DNA from 2 places in the Rhodococcus sp. P3_B8 genome. Region 2 is predicted to be linked to the other one. Evidence: riboswitches for the same ligand, from Rfam matches in the RefSeq annotation. Region 2 holds a riboswitch; the other holds the start of a gene.

Region 1 (5,309 bases), on a different contig from region 2:
ACATCAACGGTCTCGACCCCGGCACGCTGCGGGTGGCGCAGGACGGCCAGTTCTACGAGGAGCGGAAGGCGCAGGCCGCGAACATCGAGGTGCCGACGATGCTCTACGGCGCGTGGCACGACATCTTCACGAACAGCGAGCCGCGGGTCTACAACGACATCCCACTGCCTGCCGGTGAGAAGCAGCTGATCATGAGCGACGCCTACCACATCTCGTTCGGTGGCGGCTTCGGTGAACAGGGTGCGCCGCCACGACTCGACGTCCTCGAACGCGCCTGGTTCGACAAGTGGCTGAAGGGCATCGACAACGGCATCGACGAGTACGGCCCGGTCACGCTGTACCAGCAGGGCAACGGCTGGACCACCACCGATCAGTTTCCGCGGGCCGGTGTCGACTACCAGCGGATGTACCTGTCGGGTGCCCCCAGTGGCACCGCCGGGCACGCCGCCCACGACGGCAGCCTGGTGTCGGCGAAACCCGGCGACGCAGCACGACTCACCGTCGCACCCGGCCTTCGTGGGCTCTGTTCCCGCGACGGAGCACAGGGCACCGCAGGCGCGGCCGTCGTCTTCGGATCGGTGTGCAGCAAGGACTCCCGGTTCGCCGAGGCCGAGGGACTGACGTTCACCAGCGCCCCCGTCGCGCAGCCGACCGAGCTGTCGGGTCCGGTCAATCTGCACCTCGAAACGGTGCTCGACGCCCCGGACGGATTCTGGGCGGTGACACTGAACGACGTCGCACCGGACGGCACGTCGACCCCGCTCACCAATGGTGCGCTCACCGCTTCCATGCGGGCCGTGGACGATTCGAAGAGCACCAAGTCGGCGAACGGAGACTACACCGAACCGCACCACTATCTGACGGTGGACGCGCGTCAGCCGCTGGTGCCGGGTGAAGTGACGCCAGTGGACATCAACTTCGTGCCCACCGACGCCGTCCTCGCGCCGGGGCACCGGCTGCGCGTCGACGTGTACGCGGGCAGCGTCCCCCGGTACCTGCCGCTCGGACCGATTCTGGCCGACAGCCAACTGAAGCCGCAGCACGTCGCGTTGTCCCCGGATCGGCCGAGTTTCCTCAATCTGCCGCTGGTCGGAGCGCAGGCGTGGTGAAACGTTCACGCCAACTCCCGAGATCCGTAGGGTTGACGCCATGACCAAGTGGACAGCTTCGGACATCGTCGATCAGAGCGGCCGCACGTTCGTCGTCACGGGCGCCAACAGTGGTCTGGGGGAGGTGGCCGCGCGGGCCCTGGGCAAGGCGGGGGCGCACGTCGTGCTGGCCTGCCGTAACACCCACAAGGGGGAGGTCGTCGCACGGTCGATCGGTGACAACGCCGAGGTGCGCCGCCTCGATCTGTCCGCCCTCGCCTCGGTGCGCGAGTTCGCCGCCGGCGTCGAGTCCGTCGACGTGCTCGTGAACAACGCCGGCGTGATGGCGGTTCCGCAGCGCACGACCGCCGACGGATTCGAAATGCAGATCGGCACAAACCATCTCGGGCACTTCGCGTTGACCGGCCTGCTGCTCGACAAGATCACCGATCGGGTCGCCACGATGTCGAGTGCGGCACATCAGGCGGGAACGGTTCACCTCGACGACCTCAACTGGGAACGCCGCAAGTACAACCGCTGGAGCGCCTACGGGCAGTCGAAACTCGCGAATCTGCTGTTCACGTACGAATTGCAGCGCAGGCTGTCCGCGGCGGGGTCACCCGTCAAAGCGGTGGCCGCGCACCCCGGTTACGCATCGACCAATCTGCAGGCCCACACCGAGTCGGTGCAGGACAAGCTGATGGCCGTCGGCAACCGGATCTTCGCGCAGTCGGCGGAGATGGGGGCGCTGCCGATGCTGTACGCGGCAACGGCATCCGACGTGATCGGTGGCAGCTACATCGGGCCGGACGGCCTGTTCGAGCAGCGTGGCCATCCGAAGGTGGTGGGCTCCAACAAGAAGTCGCGGGACGAGCACACCGCGCGGGCGCTGTGGGCGCTGTCGGAGGACCTGACGGGCGTCGAGTTCACGTTCGGGTGACGCGACGCCCGTCAGGGTTGCTCAGTCTTCGGTGACCTCGAGGGTGACGTCGATGTTGCCGCGGGTGGCGTTGGAGTAGGGGCACACCTGGTGTGCCTTCTCGGTCAACTCGAGCGCCTCGGCGCGGGGCAGGTGGGGCAGGGAAACCTCGAGAGTGACGGCGAGACCGAATCCGCCGCTGTCCGTCGGGCCGATGCCGACGCGGGCGCCGACGGCCGAGTCGGCGACGTTCGCCTTCGCCTGACGGCCGACCAACTGGAGCGCGGAGTGGAAGCAGGCCGCGTATCCGGCGGCGAACAGCTGCTCGGGGTTGGTGCCGTCGCCGGACCCGCCCATCTCGGTGGGGATCGCGAGGTTCAGGTCGAGCTTGCCGTCGGACGTGCGAGCGTGGCCGTTGCGGCCTTCTCCGGTCGCGAGGGCTTCGGCGGTGTAGACGATCTTCATGGTTACTTCTCTCCTGTAGGGGTGGTGAAGCTGTGAAGTGACTCGGTGAGCCGCGACAGGGTGTCCCGGAGGGCGACGAGTTCGTCGATCTCCATTCCCGTCGAGTCGGCGAGTTCGGCGGGGATGCCCTCCGCGGCGGCGCGGAGGGCCGCACCCTTCTCGGTGAGATGGATCCCGACCCGGCGCTCGTCGGCCGAGGAGCGCCGGCGTTCGACCAGGCCCAGGGTTTCGAGCCGCTTGAGCAGTGGAGACAGCGTGCCGGTGTCGAGGTCGAGGGCGTCGCAGATCTCACGTACTCCGCGGCCGTCCCGTTCCCAGAGCACCAACAGCACGAGGTACTGCGGGTAGGTCACTCCCAGCGAGTCGAGCATCGACCGGTATCTCGCCGTCATGGCCCGGGAAGCCGAGTACAGGGCGAAGCACACCTGGCGGTCGAGGGTGAGGTTGTCGGTCACCACTGAATAGTTGCACACAACTAGGTTGTGCACAACCAAGAACTGGAATCGGTGATTGCGCTTACACTGTTGGCCAGTGACACGGGGTGCTGCCCGGCGACGAGCCGGACGGCTGAGAACAGACCCGTCGAACCTGAACTGGGTAATGCCGGCGAAGGGATGTCGCGGAGACGCCCGTATGCGCTCATCCGATGTCTCGTCGCCGACCGAACGGAAGGTGACAGCATGCAGCTCGACAAGCAGATCGTCCTGGTGACCGGCGGTGGGCGGGGCCTCGGCGCCGCCATCGTGCGGTCGTTCGCGGCGCAGAACGCGCGGGTGATCGTGAACTACCGGAACAGCCGGGACGCGGCCGAAGAACTCGCGGCCTCCCTGGGCGCGGACCGTGCGGTCGCGCTCCGGGCCGACGTCACCGATGCCGGACAGGTGGCCGCCCTGTTCTCCGCGGCGGCGGAGCACTTCGGCTCCCCGGTGACCACGGTGATCAACAACGCGCTCGCCGACTTCTCCTTCAACGGCGACGCACGCGACAAGGCGGACGTCATCACGTGGGAGTCCTTCGACTCGCAGCTGCGTGGCAGCGTGAAGGCGACGCTGCACACGACGCAGGCCGCGCTGCCGGGCATGCGTTCGCTCGGGTTCGGCCGGATCGTGAACATCGGCACCAACCTGTTCCAGAACCCCGTCGTCCCGTACCACGACTACACGGCCGCCAAGGCCGCCGCGCTGTCGCTGACCCGCACCCTCGCCGCCGACCTCGGTCCCGACGGCATCACCGTCAACATGGTCTCGGGCGGGCTGCTCCGCACCACCGACGCGAGCGCCGCCACTCCCGACGAGGTATTCGACCTCATCGCGGCGAGCACCCCGCTGCAGCGCGTCACCACCCCGGACGAATTCGCCGACGCGGTGCTGTTCTTCGCGTCCCCGTGGTCGCGGTCGGTGACCGGCCAGAACCTCGTCGTCGACGGCGGACTGGTCAAGGACTGACATGACCGACGTCCGGCAACTGCACTTCAACGCATTCCTCTACAGCTGCGGGCACCACGGCGCCGCGTGGCGGCACCCCTCGTCCCAGGTGGAGCGACTCTGCGACATCGCCTACTACGAGGAGTTGGCGCAGACCGCGGAGCGGGGCTGCCTCGACGCGGTGTTCTTCGCGGACGGGCATTCGGTGCGCGACCCCGCGTCCGGAGGCATGTGGTTCCTGGAACCGCTCACCGCGCTGTCCGCGATGGCGCGGGCGACGGAGCGGGTCGGACTGGTGACGACGGTGTCCACCACGTTCTACACACCGTTCCACGCCGCCCGGATGCTGGCGTCGCTCGACCACATCAGCGGCGGCCGCGCCGGCTGGAACGTGGTGACGTCGATGTTCGACGCCGAAGCGCGCAACCACGGGCTCGAGGAGATGCCGCCGCACGACGAACGCTATTCGCGTGCCGCAGAATTCGTCGACGTGGCACTCGCCCTGTGGGATTCGTGGGCGCCCGACGCGCTCGTGCTCGACCGGGACGGCATCTTCGCGGACCCGGCCAAGGTGAAGCCGGTCGAGCATCGGGGAAAGCATTTCCTCGTGGACGGTCCGCTGAACGTGCCGCACTCGCCGCAGGGTCGTCCCGTGCTGTTCCAGGCGGGCGCGTCCGATCAGGGCCGCGACCTGGCCGCCCGGTGCGCCGAGGGCATCTACGCCGTCGCCTACGACCTCACGGCCGCGCAGAGCTACTACGACGACGTGAAGCGGCGCATCCGCGCGGCGGGCCGCGACGCCGACGCGGTGACCGTGATGCCCGGTCTCGTGACCTATGTCGGTTCGACCACCGAGGAGGCCCGGCGGAAGAAGGCGGAACTCGACGCGCTCCTGCCCGTCGAACAGTCTCTGGCGCAGTTGTCGATGTTCGTCCAGCAGGACTGCAGTGTCTGGGAACTGGACGCTCCCGTTCCCGCGCTGCCGCCGCTGTCGGAGTTCACCGGGCCGCAGGGCCGGTACGACACGATCCTGCGGATCATCGAGAAGGACCGTCCCACCGTGCGGTCGCTGCTGGGCACGTTGGCGGCCGGCGGTGGCCACTGCACCATGATCGGAACCCCGGAATCGATCGCCGACGAGATCGAAACGTGGTTCCGCCGCGGCGGGGCCGACGGCTTCAACCTGATGCCGCCGCTCTACCCGAACGGCCTCGCAGACTTCGTCGACGAGGTGATCCCCGTCCTGCAGAAGCGTGGGCTGTTCCGCGCGGAGTATGAGACAGAGACTCTGCGCGACCATCTCCGGGGGCGCCCGTAGTTGCCACCACAAAGAACACAACCTTCTCTAAGTACGCAACAGTGACTGTGAGCGTCCCTCCCCCCGACACTGGCTGTTATCGCGATCACACCACG
Region 2 (5,309 bases):
GTCGAGACCCCCATCGTCGACCGCGGAGGACACGTGGTGAAACGCCTGGGGGACGGCGTGATGGCCGTCTTCCCCAGCCCGGACCGCGCGATCGACGCCGTCTTCGCCGCGCAGGAGGCGCTCGCGGAGGTGGAGGTGGACGGCTACCGCCCCCGGATGCGCGTCGGCATGCACACCGGGGTGCCCCGGCAGATCGGCAGCGACTGGCTCGGCGTGGACGTGACGATCGCGGCACGCATGATGGAACTGGGCGGCGACGGCAACGTGATGGCGTCGTCCGCCACGCTGGAGAGTCTGCAGCCGGGCACCCTCGACGAACTGGGTGTCGGCGTCAAACCGTGGCGACGCGCCTTCTTCGCCCCCGCGCCGAGCGGGGTGCCCTCCGACCTCGGTATCTGGCGGTTGCGGCTCCGCCGCCCGTGAGTACTTCTCAACCGCCGGACGTTAATAAGTACTCACGGGTGACGGAGTCGCCACAGTGGAGAGACGGGGCCGTGACCGGCACCCAGGTCGTACGACGCCTCCAGGCACTTGGTGACCCATTCCTTACCGAACGCCACCGCATCGGGCACGGACCACCCGTGGGCGAGCGCGCTCGCGATGGCGGCCGCGAGGGTGTCACCGCCGCCGTGGTCGTTGCCGGTGTCGATGCGGGGACTGCTGAACTCGAGGAACCTGTCGCCGTCGAACAGCAGATCGGTGCTCGACGCCGACGTCCGGAGATGCCCGCCCTTCACGATCGACCACTGCGCCCCGAGCGCGTGCAGCGCTTCGGCGGCGCGGCGTGCGGTCGCGTCGTCCACCACCTCGATGCCGGTGATCAACCGGATCTCGTCGAGGTTCGGGGTGACCACCGTGGCGATCGGGATCAGCGTGTTCCGCACGGCGTCCAGCGCCTCGGCGTGCAGGAGCGGATCGCCGTGCATCGACGCGCACACCGGGTCCACGACCAGCGGGACCGGTAGGTCGCGGCCGATCCCGACCTCGGTGCACACGGCGGCGACGGCCTCGATGATGGCCGTCGACGCCAGCATGCCCGTCTTCGCTGCCCCGACCCCGATGTCGTCGACGACGCACCGCACCTGCGCGGCCACCGTCTCCGGCGGAATCTCGTGGAAACCGCTGACGCCCACCGAGTTCTGCACCGTCACCGCGGCGACCGCGACGCATGCGTGGACGCCGCACAGCGCCATCGTCCGCGAGTCGGCCTGGATCCCGGCGCCACCGCCGGAATCGGTGCCTGCGATGGTGAGGACTCGGACGGGGGTCTGGCCGTCGGGGGTCAGGGGCAGCAGCTTCACGAAGGGGACCTTACCGATTCTCTGAGGTGACGGACTCGACGGGCAGATACACGCGACCACCTGCGTCGACGAACTCGCTCGACTTCTCGGCCATGCCCGCCTCGATGGCTTCGACCGAATCGAGTCCATGTTGCTGTGCGTACTCGCGCACGTCGGCGGAGATCCGCATCGAACAGAACTTCGGGCCGCACATCGAGCAGAAGTGGGCCGTCTTTGCCGGCTCGGCGGGCAGCGTCTCGTCGTGGAACTCCCGCGCGGTATCCGGGTCGAGGGACAGCGCGAACTGGTCGTGCCAGCGGAATTCGAACCGGGCCTTCGACAGCGCGTCGTCCCGCTCCTGCGCCCGCGGATGCTGCTTCGCGAGATCCGCCGCGTGCGCCGCGATCTTGTACGTGATGACCCCGGTCTTGACGTCGTCCCGATTCGGCAGTCCCAGGTGTTCCTTGGGTGTCACGTAGCAGAGCATCGCGGTGCCGGCCTGCGCGATCATCGCCGCGCCGATCGCGGACGTGATGTGGTCGTACGCCGGCGCGATGTCGGTGGCGAGCGGCCCGAGCGTGTAGAACGGCGCCTCCTCGCACAACTCTTCCTCGAGGCGCACGTTCTCCACGATCTTGTGCATCGGGACGTGCCCGGGGCCTTCGATCATCACCTGCACCCCATGGGATTTGGCGATCCTCGTGAGCTCGCCGAGGGTGCGCAGTTCCGCGAACTGGGCTTCGTCGTTGGCGTCCGCGATGGAGCCGGGACGCAGGCCGTCACCGAGCGAGAACGTGACGTCGTAGCGGTGGAGGATCTCGCACAGTTCGTCGAAGTGGGTGTACAGGAACGATTCCCGGTGATGGGCCAGACACCAGGCGGCCATGATCGACCCACCGCGGGAGACGATGCCGGTGACGCGGCGCGCGGTCAGTGGGATGTAGCGAAGCAGTACACCGGCGTGGACCGTCATGTAGTCGACGCCCTGCTCGCACTGTTCGATCACGGTGTTGCGGTAGATCTCCCATGTGAGCGCGGTCGGGTCGCCGCCGACCTTTTCGAGCGCCTGGTAGATCGGCACGGTTCCCACGGGCACGGGCGAATTGCGCAGGATCCATTCCCGTGTCTCGTGGATGTTCTTGCCGGTGGACAGGTCCATGATGGTGTCTGCACCCCACCGCGTCGCCCACACCATCTTCTCGACCTCTTCCGCGATCGACGACGTGACCGCGCTGTTGCCGATGTTCGCGTTGATCTTCACCGCGAACGCCTTGCCGATGATCATCGGCTCGAGTTCGGGATGGCAGCGGTTGGCCGGGATCACGGCGCGTCCCGTCGCGACCTCGGTGCGCACCGTCTCGGGTGAAACACCCTCGCGTGCAGCGCAATACTGCATCTCGGCGGTGACGACGCCGGCGCGAGCGGCGTCGAGTTGGGTGCCCTCCCGGCCGGCGATCCACGGTGCGCGCAGATGCGGCAATCCCGCTTCCAGGTCGATCGTGGCGTCCGCGTCGGTGTACGGACCCGACGTGTCGTACACGTCGAGGTGTTCACCGTTGGTGAGGTGTACGCGCCGGACCGGCACCCGGATGTCGTCGCCCGACAGCAGGTACTGCTTGGTGCTGCCCTCGATCGGTCCCGTGGTGACGGACGTGGCTGTAGATACGTGTGTGCTCATCGATGATGCTCCCTACGCCGGCATTACCCGGACAGGTTCGACGGTCGACGGCCCTAGCCGTCCTCTCAGCCCGCTGGTGCGAGCCCCCGTGGATGTGTAGTTGTCACACAAACTGTAACCGAGATCTCTGTGAGCAATCATTCGGGTGAAACTTGGACAGCGGTTCCCGGCATCGGTATAAAGGGTGATGAACATCACATTTCGATTACGACACATACCCCCAGGAGATAGCCATGCTGACAGACGCGCAGGTTGTGGACGTGATCGACAACGCCGATCAGAACCGATTCGAGCTACGCCTGAGTGGTGACCTCGTCGGGATCCTCGGGTATTTCGACCTCGCGGACACCCCGCCCGGCGCCGGTGCCGGCGTGGGCGTGGTGGCCGCTCGGCCGCCGGGCCCGAAGAGTCGAGGGCGGCAGGGGCCCGTGGTCTCGTTCATGCACACCGTGATCGTGGAGGACTTCGGCCACCGCGGACTCGCCGCCCTCATGGTGGGTCGCTCCCTCGACCTCGCCCGCGGGTACGGCTGGAAGGTCCGGCCCGTGTGCACGTACGTGCAGCGCTTCGTTTCGGCGCATCCCGAGTACCGCGACCTCGTCGTTCCGGTGGATGGCTGACTGCGGTCGGACCACGAATCGGGCACTCGTCGGCAACGAAACGGTTCCGGGAGCGGCGATTCCGCTCGCGAGGATGCCGCCTTACTGATTCCATGAGTGGCATGGATCACATTTCGAACAGTTCCGAGTCGTCGGGGAACATCACGGCCGCTGATGCTCGCGTGCTCGACAACCCTGCCCATGAACGATTCGATCTGTGGCTGGGGGACGAGTTGGTCGGCATCCTCGGCTACCGGGACGAGGACGACATTCCCGGATTCACCGCGAAGCCGGGCGAGGTGGTCGCGTTCATGCACACGGTCGTCAAGGAAGAGTTCGGTGGGCGCGGGCTGGCCGCGGTCCTCGTGGGCGAGGCGCTCGGCTCGGCGCGTCGGCGCGGCTGGAAAGTGCGTCCCATCTGCACGTATGTCCAGCGCTACTTGGCGCTAAATCCTGAGCACCTCGACGTCCTGGTTGCCGAGTAGCCCCACTCGCGAGAGCACTGCTCTTGCCATCTGCGACTTTGCTGTGAATACTGCTCTACATAGAGAGCGGTGCTCACAATGGAGGAGTCGTCATGACCGTGTCGGATCGGATCGAGAGTCGTACCGGGGTCGCACGGATCTGCGCCGCGGCGCTGTTCGCCCTCGCCGGCGTCCTGTTCGTCGTGTACCCCTTAGTGCGTCCCTACGCAGCGGGCGGGGCGCCGGACGGGCGGGCCGAGTTCGCCTCACCGTCGTGGCTCGTCGCACACCTCGCCGCGGTCGGCGGATTCATCGCGTTCGGGCTTGCGCTCGTCGCGCTCAGCGGACTGCTGAAAGGGACGGGCGGTGAACGGGCGGCGGTGGTCGCGGTGGCGGCGTCGTGGATCGGGACAGGGCTGACGCTGCCCTATTACGGGGCCGAAACGTTCGCGCTGCACGCCCTGGGCGGCAGCGACCTCGACGAGAATGCGGTCACAACCCTCACCGAAAGCGTGCGGATGGGGGCGGCGCAGGCGACGCTGTTCGCCACCGGTCTGCTCCTCGTCGCGGTCGGCGCAGCCGCTGCCGCCGTGGCGATCGCCCGGTCCCGGCTACTCGCCGGGTGGGCGGGGATCCCGATGGCAGTGGGGTTCGCGCTGTTCATCCCGCAGTTCTACGTCGACGCCCCACTGCGCATCGGGCACGGAGTGCTCATCGGATTCGGGTGCGCGGTTGTGGCGCTCGGTGTGCTGCGTTCTCAGTCGCCGAGGTCGACGATGACCGGCGCATGATCGCTGGCGCCCTTGCCCTTGCGTTCGTTGCGGTCGATCTCGGCCTTGTCGACGCGGCCGGCGAGGGCGGGCGAACCCAGCACGAAGTCGATGCGCATTCCCTGCTTCTTCGGGAACCGCAACTGGGTGTAATCCCAGTAGGTGTAGACACCGGGACCGGGGGTGTGCGGCCGGACGACGTCGGCGAATCCGGATTCGACGAATGCCTGGAACGCCTCACGCTCGGGTGCGGACGTGTGCGTCTTGCCTTCGAACAGCGCCGGATCCCAGACGTCCTCGTCGGTGGGGGCCACGTTCCAGTCGCCGACCAACGCGATCTGCGCGTCCGGGTTCTGCCCCAGCCACCCGACCGCGTCGGTGTGCAACTTCGCCAGCCAGTCGAGCTTGTACGTGTAGTGCGGATCGGTCAGCTCACGACCGTTGGGGACGTACAGGCTCCAGATGCGGACGCCGTTGCACGTGGCGCCGATGGCGCGGGCTTCCTGCGCGGGCGCGAC

Evidence for each region. Region 2 has a riboswitch for thiamine pyrophosphate ahead of thiC (phosphomethylpyrimidine synthase ThiC). Riboswitches for the same ligand answer to the same signal wherever they lie in the genome.
Region 1: linked by a shared signal. The riboswitch ahead of AC1D1G_RS13610 (3-oxoacyl-ACP reductase) and the one ahead of thiC (phosphomethylpyrimidine synthase ThiC) in region 2 are both predicted to bind thiamine pyrophosphate.

What each region holds. Positions count from the first base shown of each region.
Region 1 is NZ_JBFUGT010000028.1:71,571-76,879, forward strand. It holds gene AC1D1G_RS13590 (CocE/NonD family hydrolase) at 1-1,109, shown strand, start outside; gene AC1D1G_RS13595 (oxidoreductase) at 1,150-2,028, shown strand; gene AC1D1G_RS13600 (organic hydroperoxide resistance protein) at 2,050-2,472, opposite strand; gene AC1D1G_RS13605 (MarR family winged helix-turn-helix transcriptional regulator) at 2,475-2,927, opposite strand; TPP riboswitch at 3,000-3,104, shown strand; gene AC1D1G_RS13610 (3-oxoacyl-ACP reductase) at 3,153-3,917, shown strand; gene AC1D1G_RS13615 (LLM class flavin-dependent oxidoreductase) at 3,919-5,214, shown strand.
Region 2 is NZ_JBFUGT010000037.1:37,525-42,833, forward strand. It holds gene AC1D1G_RS15585 (adenylate/guanylate cyclase domain-containing protein) at 1-423, shown strand, start outside; gene thiD (bifunctional hydroxymethylpyrimidine kinase/phosphomethylpyrimidine kinase) at 456-1,301, opposite strand; gene thiC (phosphomethylpyrimidine synthase ThiC) at 1,312-2,958, opposite strand; TPP riboswitch at 2,951-3,058, opposite strand; gene AC1D1G_RS15600 (GNAT family N-acetyltransferase) at 3,192-3,578, shown strand; gene AC1D1G_RS15605 (GNAT family N-acetyltransferase) at 3,680-4,042, shown strand; gene AC1D1G_RS15610 (hypothetical protein) at 4,135-4,812, shown strand; gene AC1D1G_RS15615 (exodeoxyribonuclease III) at 4,779-5,309, opposite strand, start outside.